One region of the Colwellia sp. F1 genome, then DNA from elsewhere that is predicted to be linked to it. Evidence: predicted binding sites of a transcription regulator. Region 1 holds the regulator's gene; each other region holds the start of a gene.
What was found. The regulator FNR, encoded in region 1, switches genes on or off when oxygen is low (the NO sensors DNR and NnrR bind a similar motif). The targets are predictions, from matches to a motif close to TTGATCTAGATCAA.
Positions count from the first base shown of each region.

Region 2: nrdG (anaerobic ribonucleoside-triphosphate reductase activating protein) is a predicted target of FNR. The motif match lies at 1,719-1,732, and genes of this name have one in related genera.
Region 3: AC0UA9_RS12830 (OmpW/AlkL family protein) is a predicted target of FNR. The motif match lies at 1,954-1,967, and genes of this name have one in related genera.

Region 1 covers NZ_JBWDLI010000009.1:151,529-154,813, reverse strand. The annotation lists gene uspE (universal stress protein UspE) at 1-769, opposite strand, end outside; gene fnr (fumarate/nitrate reduction transcriptional regulator Fnr) at 1,055-1,771, opposite strand; gene AC0UA9_RS10495 (sulfite exporter TauE/SafE family protein) at 1,850-2,590, opposite strand; gene ccoS (cbb3-type cytochrome oxidase assembly protein CcoS) at 2,591-2,830, opposite strand; gene AC0UA9_RS10485 (heavy metal translocating P-type ATPase) at 2,827-3,285, opposite strand, start outside.
Region 2 covers NZ_JBWDLI010000011.1:22,495-25,779, reverse strand. The annotation lists gene AC0UA9_RS11655 (adenosylcobalamin-dependent ribonucleoside-diphosphate reductase) at 1-673, shown strand, start outside; gene AC0UA9_RS11650 (hypothetical protein) at 782-1,585, shown strand; gene nrdG (anaerobic ribonucleoside-triphosphate reductase activating protein) at 1,801-2,373, shown strand; gene nrdD (anaerobic ribonucleoside-triphosphate reductase) at 2,360-3,285, shown strand, end outside.
Region 3 covers NZ_JBWDLI010000013.1:1,701-4,985, reverse strand. The annotation lists gene AC0UA9_RS12850 (5-(carboxyamino)imidazole ribonucleotide synthase) at 1-79, opposite strand, end outside; gene purE (5-(carboxyamino)imidazole ribonucleotide mutase) at 89-571, opposite strand; gene tsaC (L-threonylcarbamoyladenylate synthase type 1 TsaC) at 769-1,326, shown strand; gene AC0UA9_RS12835 (group II truncated hemoglobin) at 1,368-1,775, opposite strand; gene AC0UA9_RS12830 (OmpW/AlkL family protein) at 2,075-2,779, shown strand; gene aroE (shikimate dehydrogenase) at 2,895-3,285, shown strand, end outside.

The DNA of each region.
Region 1 (3,285 bases):
TTACGGTTTCAGGCAATCCTTCATCAACATGCGTGTTTGTAACGTTAATGTCAAATTTACTTGCATGAGTGGTCATTGCTTGTTCATGGTGCTTGCGCATGGTGTCGTTATATTCAGTAGAGTTAAACTCTGGTATTTCAATAGCAATATTAACGGGGGTGCCAGGAAAAGAATTGACTAAATGAACATTTCCTTGGATAAGGTGTGCTAATTGCTTGGCAGTATGTGTAATTTTACTGTTTAAAGAGTGATGCTCAGGCTCATCACTGCCAACATTTAGTGCAGCAAGTATGTTGCCATTTTTAGGCCAGTTATGATCTTTTACTAATAAAACAGGGCAGGGGCATTTACGCAATATATGCCAATCAGTGGGGGTAAATACAACTGACTTCAATTTGTCGTGCTGGCGTGTTCCTTTTATTAAAAGATCGTGCTCATTATTAATAACTTGATCAATTATTGCTTCAAAAGGACGGTTGTGCCAAACGACTAATTTACTAATATCAATACTAGGGTTTAAGTCATCTATCAGGCTTGTTAACCAAAGCTCTTTATCTTTAATAACTGATTGCCTCATCACATCACGCTCACCGCTTGAGAGAATTGTGGTCATTTCATAAGAGAAGTCAAAGATACTCATGAAAGCATGAACTTTGACCTGATTACCACTTGCTTTTATGCTTGTTGCTAAATCAATTGCTCTTTTTAATGCTTTTTGTTCGTCGGTTGACGGATCGATAACGACTAGAATATTCTGATAAGTATTCATGATACCCCTCTCTGTTGCTATATAGTATACCATTTTGCATAAGTTTGTAGACAAGGAGCATGGGGTAGAGGGCGGTGTACACTTAGGTGTAAACCAATGTCAATAAGCCTTTAAATCCTTGCTCAGTGAATACTTTCTTATACTAGACGGTATTGAGTAAACTTTAGTAAAGTCTTGTTTATATATATAGCAAAAATGAGGAGTTAATGCTTGTTTTATATTAAATATTTGTGATGTAAGCGATAATAATTACTAGCGAAAAAGTGATGACAGTTGCTATAAGTGTTAGCCTTTGGCGCATTCAATCAGTTCATCAATTTTATTTATGATAATTAATTTACCATCAACGCTTATTAAGCCGCTTTTATGGAAACGATTGAGTAAACGGCTTATTGTTTCAACTGTAAGACCAATATAATTCCCAATATCACTACGGGTCATGGTAAGACGAAATTCAGAAGCTGATAAGCCTCTCGCATGATAACGGTCACTTAAAGTGACTAAAAAAGTTGCCACGCGCTGTTCCGCGTTTTTTCTATTTAATAATGTAAGCATTTCTTGGTCGGTACGGATTTCGTTGCTCATTAAGCGTAATACTTGTTTCTTCAACTTTGGCATAGTGTTAGAGAGTGTATCTAAATTCTCGTAAGGAATTTCACAAATCATTGAAGTTTCTAATGCTTGAGCAAAACTTTTGTGTTCGGCATTTGCGATAGCGTCAAAACCGAGTAGATCACCGGCTAAATGAAAACCAGTGATTTGTTCTTCACCTTGTTCATTGACGGTAAATGTTTTAAAAGTACCTGAGCGAATTGCATAGAGCGCATGCATTTCTTGGCCGTCAGTATAAAGTTTGTCACCTTTGTGAAAAGGACGTTTACGGTCAATTATATCATCAAGTGTTGTTAGCTCTTGATCATTTAACGTAAAAGGAAGGCAAAGTTCACTAATACTACAGTTTTGGCAATTAATATGTTGTGCACTCGTATTATTATTTGACATGCGTTACTCAGTTATTTAGATAGTAATAGATCAGAGCTGTTAGGCTTTTATACTATTTCTTAAGACAAGTCTATGGTATTAGAACAGTTGTTGATATGCAACAATAAAACTATAAATGCCAAAGGATATTAATAGCAAAGCCATCACTTTTTTAAATAAAGGCTTTACTAACATAGTTTTTATGCGTTGAAACCCAATAGATAGTGTTAATAACGCCGGTAAAGTGCCCAAGCCAAAGAAAAACATGATGCTTGCTCCGGTGAGTGTACTACCACTAGCTAGTGCCCAAGTTAACGTTGAATAAACTAAACCGCAGGGCAGCCAACCCCAAATAGCACCAAGGGTCAATGCTTTAAGTGGAGAGTTTACCGGAATAGCCTTGCTAGCAAGTGGTGAAATAAAACGCCACAAATGTTTGCCTAAAGCTTCTATCCGGTTTAACCACATGAGCCATTGGCCAAGATATAAACCAAGTAAAATCATAAAAGTAGCTGAAACTAAACGTAGGCCAACCAAGGGCATACCAATATTTTTTGCTGCAATCGACCCAGTAAAACCAACAATAGCACCAATAAAAGCGTAAGTGCTAATACGGCCAATGTTGTAAAGGATCACCAAAGTAGCTTGGTGATTAGCGATAGATGGAACGACCACAACTTGGTTATTAACGGGTATTTGCTGTTGGTTATATTTATCTTTAGATTGCGCTGATGGTGGTAGGGCAGAGGTTAGCATAGTAGTGATACCACCACACATTGCAATACAATGCCCGGAGCCAAGTAAACCTATGATAAAGGCAGAAAATAAATCTAAGGTCATTTATTTATCTGCTTGCTTTTTATGCTGCGCTACAGGCTGTTGTTCCGTATCATTTAATATGGCTTCACTAGGCTTATTTTCTTCAGCAGGATCTTGTACGTCTTTATCATCAAACAGAATACTCATGCCTTGCTTTTCAAGATCATCAAACTGTTCAGATTTCACAGCCCAAAAAAACAAATAAATCCCTAATGTAGTAAGTAATATAGCAATAGGAATTAAAATATAAATAATACTCACTTGGTTGCTCCAGTAGGTTGAGTGTTATTTTTCAGCAAGCGGAGCGAGTTAGTTATCACTAAAATAGAACTGACTGACATACCAATAACAGCCATGTAAGGTGTGATAAAACCAGCAACAGCTAAGGGTAATATAATAGCGTTATAGCCAAAAGCCCATAAGTAATTTTGAAATATAATACGTTTAGTTTTGATTGAAGTATAAATTAAGTTATTGATGCTGCTAAGTTTGTTGTTTAATAAAATAACATCAGCACCACTTTTAGCGATATCGGTACCACAGCCCATCGCCATAGAAACATGCGCCGCACCAAAAACAGGTGAGTCGTTTACCCCATCACCAACCATAGCAACGGTTATGTTATTTTTTTGTTTGTCTTTAATGGTGTTCATTTTGTCTGTCGCGCTTAAGTTGCCATAACATTGCGATATTGACAACACTTGCCCTACATCGTT
Region 2 (3,285 bases), on a different contig from region 1:
CGATGCCTTAACAACCGGGTTGCGTTTTACACATCACACTTCTATTGCCCCTACGGGTACCATTGCCTTGTCAATTGGTAACAATGCCAGTAATGGTATTGAACCAAGCTTCGCCCATGACTATAAGCGTAATATTATTGTCCCTGGCAAATCTACCAAGCAACAAGTCAATGTACGCTCTGCCGAGCTTTTAGCCTATGAGCGCTTAATGAAAAGCACGTACGGAGCTGACTGGCAGTTACCCATGAAGAAAATAGGCGCTGTTTTATCACTGGATTTATCACAATTACCTGAAAGCTTTGTTGACACCTCAACGATAACGCCCTCTGAGCATATTGCTGTGCAAGCTGCAGCCCAGCAATGGATCGACAGTTCAATTTCTAAAACAATTAATATTCCAACAGAATTCCCTTTTGAACAGTTTGAAAATGTATATTTAGAAGCATATGCCGCAGGGTTAAAAGGCTGCACTACATTTCGTTTTAACCCTGAAAACTTTTCAGGTGTCCTAGTTAACGAAACCGACCTAGCCAATACCGATTACCAATTTAGCCTTGAAGGTGGCGAAATAATTACGGTTAAAGGTAATGAAAAAATACTATACGAAGGTCAGGAGCATATCGCCTCAAACTTATTTGAAGCGATTAAAGAAGGGCAATATGGACGTTTTTAACAACGATTGGCTGTACAGATATCAATTTATAGTAACAATGCAGGCAACTAAATGCTTGCCTACCAACTTATTAGACGGGATTCATTCCCGTCATCAGCAGAGAATATTATGACGCATTCAACTTCACCAGCGACCCCCATCAACATCAATAAAAAAATTATTGCTGTATCCGTAGTTAATAAAGAAGACAGCACCCTAGCAGCACCGAGCAAAGTGTTAAGCACACAAGAACAAGCTACTGAAACAATAGAGGTAATTGAAAAAACACCTCGGCCAAAGGAGCTAGACTCAAGAACTTATAAAATTAAAGCGTCAAGTGGTTATGAGCATGCCTATTATGTCAGCATTTCAAATGTGGTACTCAATGAAGGCACGCCGCTAGAAGAGGTTCGCCCTTATGAGATTTTTATTAACACCAAAGACAAAATAAATGTGCAATGGGTCTATGCCCTCACCTTTATGATGTCTGCCGTGTTTCGCAAGGGCGGTGAATATATGTTTTTACTTGATGAATTACGTGAGGTAGCTTCACCAAATGCCGGCTGGTTTGGTCAACATACCCGTGGTGGCAACCCAAGGTATATTGAATCAATGGTGTCTGCTATTGCCGATACTATTGCTTACCATGTTGAGAAAACCTGCGGCGTTGCCGTTAAAAAAAGTGAACTCTCAGATGCTGCTAAAGCCATTATTGAAGAGAAAAAGGCACAATATTTAACTGAATACGCTGCCAATTCCGCCTTAAAAGCGATAAATACTAACGCAGACAACACTATAGACCATGCATTAAATGATGAGGACGCCGGTATGCCAAACGCCATGGCTTGCCCTAAGTGCAAAGTAAAGAATGCAGTAATCAAACTTGATGGTTGCTTAACCTGCGTATCATGTGGCGACTCTAAATGCGGTTAATGGTTTTAACCAATATAACCAGGCTCCCGCCCCCTTTACCCTGCCCCCACCTTTCAATAAACACTATATGTTGTGCTAATACAGGCAGCAAGCACAATATATAGTGATCCATTAGAAAATAGTTAGCAAATCATTGTTCTTGATCAACTAAGCAAAACAACAAAGTACTATATATTGTGATTAAAGATAAAACAAACACTACATATAGGTATTTTGTGACATTTAACTGTATTCCTCCATCTGTTGTATTTCAAGAAGTCCCTGACGAAATCAGCCTATGCTTTAGTATTACGGGTTGTAAAGTTGGTTGCAAAGGCTGTCATAGCACAGAGCTATGGCATGAAAACAATGGCGAGCCATTAACAAACAAAATCTTTATTCACTGGCTTAATCAATATCTAGGACTAATTAGCTGTGTCGTATTTTTTGGTGGTGAATGGCAACCGCAACCGCTGATTGACAAGCTAATTATCGCTAAAGAATATGGCTTAAAAACTTGCCTATATTCAGGTGAAAAACACATCGATATTCGTATTTCACAGCACCTACACTTTTTAAAAACGGGTGCCTGGCAAGCCGAACTAGGCGGTTTAGACAGCCTTACCACTAACCAAGTTTTTCGTGACCTAGTCACCGGCAAAAAGCTCAACCGTTTATTTATCAACAATAACGCTGGTCACTCACAACAGAAGGTAAGTTTACCAGCCAATAGTTTTTCAAAATCAAGTTTCACCAATAGCTCAATCACTCTCTCAACAAAAAAAGGAACAAACCATGTTGCGTCTTAATGAAAACCAAATAAATAATAAAAAAGATTTTGTCCAAAATTATTTTTTAGCTAAAAATGCGGCCGATGGCTCTAAGATGGATGCCAATGCCAACGTTAGCCACAAAAATATAGCCACCTTAGAAGCAGAGCTATTAAAAGACTGCTTTGTGCAAATAAACCGTGCGCTCGTACAAGATAAAATAAGAGAAACCTTTAACGACCAACTCGCTGATGAATACTTGCGACAAATTGAAGCACATGAAATATACGTACACGATGAAACCAGTTTAAAGCCTTATTGTACGTCAGTCAGTATGTATCCTTTTTTACTCGACGGCTTAACTAAATTAGGCGGCGAGTCGAAAGCACCTAAGCATTTAGAGTCGTTTTGTGGTTCGTTTGTTAACCTTATTTTTGCTATTTCTGCTCAGTTTGCTGGCGCGGTGGCAACGGTTGAGTTTTTAACGTATTTTGATTACTTTGCTCGACTTGAATACGGTAATGATTATTTAACAACGCATACCAAGGCGATCGAAAACCACCTTCAACATGTGGTTTATGCAATTAACCAACCTGCTGCGGCGCGTGGGTATCAAAGTGCTTTTTGGAATATTTCACTATTCGACCAACATTACTTTGCCGCCATGTTCGACAATTTTGTTTTTCCTGACTTTAGTACACCAAACTGGCAAACCGTAGCGCAATTACAACAGTTTTTTTTAACTTGGCTAAATAAAGAACGAGAGAAGTCAGTATTAACTTTTCCCGTAGTTACCGCAGCTATGCTTACAAAAAATGGTCAATGTAAAGACCGTGACTTTGCTCACCAATTAGCAGAGCAGAAAGCCCAAGGCAACTCATTTTTTATTTACTTGTCAGACAGCCCAGACTCCCTTGCCTCCTGCTGTCGTTTGCGTAATGAAATTTCTGA
Region 3 (3,285 bases), on a different contig from region 1:
CATCTAAATTTAAAGGGGAGCCTGCTAACTCCATCATTCGAGCTAATTGACCTGCGCCAAGTACGAGAACTTTATTCATAAGTTATTTTTATTCTGCTGGGTTTGGGTTGGCAAGGATTGTTTCGGTCTGGTTTTTACGAAACGCTTCAATGTTTTTCATAATCTCAGGATTATGGCTACCAATAATTTGTGCAGCCAGTAAGCCTGCGTTTGCTGCACCTGCTGTACCTATGGCTAACGTACCAACAGCAATGCCTTTTGGCATTTGCACTATAGACAACAAAGAGTCTTGTCCGTTAAGCGCTTTAGACTGCACTGGCACCCCTAAAACAGGTAAAGGGGTGTAAGCTGCTGTCATACCTGGTAAGTGAGCAGCACCGCCTGCGCCACCAATAATCACTTTAATACCCCTGTCCTTCGCGCCTTGAGCATATTCAGCTAATAAGTGAGGAGTGCGGTGCGCTGAAACAACTTTAGTTTCATAGTTAACACCTAATAAATCAAGCATTTCTGCTGCGTGTTGCATTGTTGGCCAATCTGATTTTGACCCCATAATGATACCCACTGTCATGAATTTATGCCCTTTAAAAAGAATTGGATACTCTTCTTTTACGAAGAAATTGAAAAATAAGCCTGTAATTATAACCTTGTTTTTCACAATACGGAATGATGAAGTGTTTCTTCTATTAATTTTATTAATTTGTTATTAGGTGTGCTTAGTCAATTTTGTTAATATTAACGCAGAGTTATTATTAGAAAGAGCATATTGTGAACAAAACTTCAGTTGTTGATGTATTTTTGGCTGGCGGTATTATTGCGTACCCTACCGAGGCTGTATTTGGCTTGGGGTGTGATCCCGACAATGAACTGGCCGTTGAAAAACTATTAACCCTAAAGCAGAGACCAGTAGAAAAAGGCTTAATTTTGCTAGCGACAAGTTATGCGCAATTGATGCCTTATATTGACGATCATGCCATCCCCCAAGAAGTAAAGTTAGCAATTTTATCTCGATGGCCTAACGGCGTTACTCAAGTGTTACCTAAAAATCAGTTTACGCCAGCTTGGTTGACGGGGAAATTCAATACCATTGCCGTACGGATAACTGATCAACCCGATGTTATTGACCTGTGTAGCCGTACAAACAAGCCTATTGTATCAACCAGTGCTAATTTGTCTGGGCATGAGCCAGCTAGAACTTGGCAGGCAATAGAAGAGAACACGGGTTTAGCATCGAAAATAGACTACATAGTTAAAGGAAGCACATTAGGCTTTATCCAACCGTCAACTATTATTGATGCGCTGACAGGGGAGACATTTAGACAATAAACCCGCGCTTTAAAAGATTATAAGCATGAATAAAAAACACTTTAACAATTAACCATATGTGTAGCTAGCTGAGCAAAGGCTCGTTTTAAATGTTGTTCAATAGCACTGTCGTTAATCACCTTTTTCATCGCATTACTCATGCATAACATCCATAAGTCACGCTGCTTTTTAGTAACCTTAAAAGGCATATGTCTAGCTCTAAGTTGAGGGTGACCATACTTATCTTCGAATAAACTTGGCCCGCCAAGCCAGCCTGAGAGAAACTCAAAAAATTTCAGCCTGATACCATCTAAAGGTTGTTTATGAATAGCCAGTAACGCTTGCAGGTGAATGTTACTTTCCATTTCATCATAAAATGCATTAGCTAAATGTCGAGTGACTACTTCTCCTCCAATGAGTTGATATAACGTAATGTTTTGTAGGTTATGGTTATTTGATGTACTGAGCATATTAATAAGGACGCTGCTACTTTAATGATAGTGAAGAATTATATAGTGCTATGCACTAATTTAAAGGTAAATAAGTTTAATAAAGAATAGGTTTTGACAAAAAGCGCGCCAATAAGCTCAGCATACATAAGCATTATCATGGTTGCTCTGGGAAAACAGTCGTAATTAGAGTAATTACTTGATTGAAATCAATGTTGAAATAAATCGTATTTAACTAACCAAAAAACATTGATACATATCAAGGTATTTAATGTGGTTGGTATTACTATACCCTTAAATAATTTAAGGGTATAAAACACATGAAACATTCTATATTAGCAGTCGCAATCTTATCACTTTCTTTACCATCATTAGCCAATCAAGCGGGCGATATGCTTGTTCGCGGTGGCGCAACAATGGCTTCTCCCGATTCTAGCGCAGCAGGTGTAGCATTAGATGATGCACACACCTCATTAGCGCTAACGGTAGATGACAACAGCCAATTAGGGTTGAACCTGGTTTATTTTTTTGATAGTAACTGGGCAATAGAGTTGCTCGCAGCTACCCCATTTACCCATGATGTCATTTTACAAGACCCAGCAAGCTTAACAAATGATGTGTATGGTATTGACCTCAATGGTGCCAACCTCGCTGAAGTTACTCATTTACCACCAACGTTAAGTGCACTATATTATTTTAATACAGGGTCAGCCTTTAAGCCCTATATTGGTGCTGGTATTAATTATACCGTCTTTTTTGAAGAAAAATTTACCTCTATCCCTACCAACGCTGGTTTTCAGGATCTAAAACTAGATAATTCATTTGGCTTCTCTGTTCAGGTAGGTATGGATTATGAAATTACTAAAAATTGGTCGGTGAATGTTTCCGCACGCTATATAGATATTGAAACAGAAGCCACATTTGAATTAACGGATCCTTTGAGTGTAAACTTAGCAGGCCAAGGCAGTGCAGCTGTTGATATAAACCCAATGGTATATTCGGTAATGCTTGGTTATAAGTTTTAATACGATTAGACTATAGTAATCATATTTAAAGCAGTAATTTATTACTGCTTTTTTGTGTTTTTAACACATAATTCCGTTAGGCTATTTATTACTATTTTTATCAGGTAAATTTTTTATGGATCAATATCGCGTTTTTGGTAACCCAATAAAACAATCTCGCTCACCTTTTATTCATCAGGCGTTTGCACTTTCGACCAAGCAAGTAATGAATTACGACATTCAATTTGCAGAGTTAGATGGTTTTACTAGTGCAGTGAATAAATTTATTGCTCAAGGTGGTAAGGGTGCTAATGTAACGGCCCCTTTTAAAGAGCAAGCGATGGCAATGTGTGATGAGTTAACTGAGCATGCAAAGTTTTCAGGTGCTGTAAACACGCTCACCTTTAAAAATGGTAAAATATATGGTGATACTACCGATGGAGTTGGTTTAGTTAATGACTTGCTTGCCCATGAAGTACAGCTTAATAATAGTCAGATACTATTAATTGGTGCAGGTGGTGCTTCAA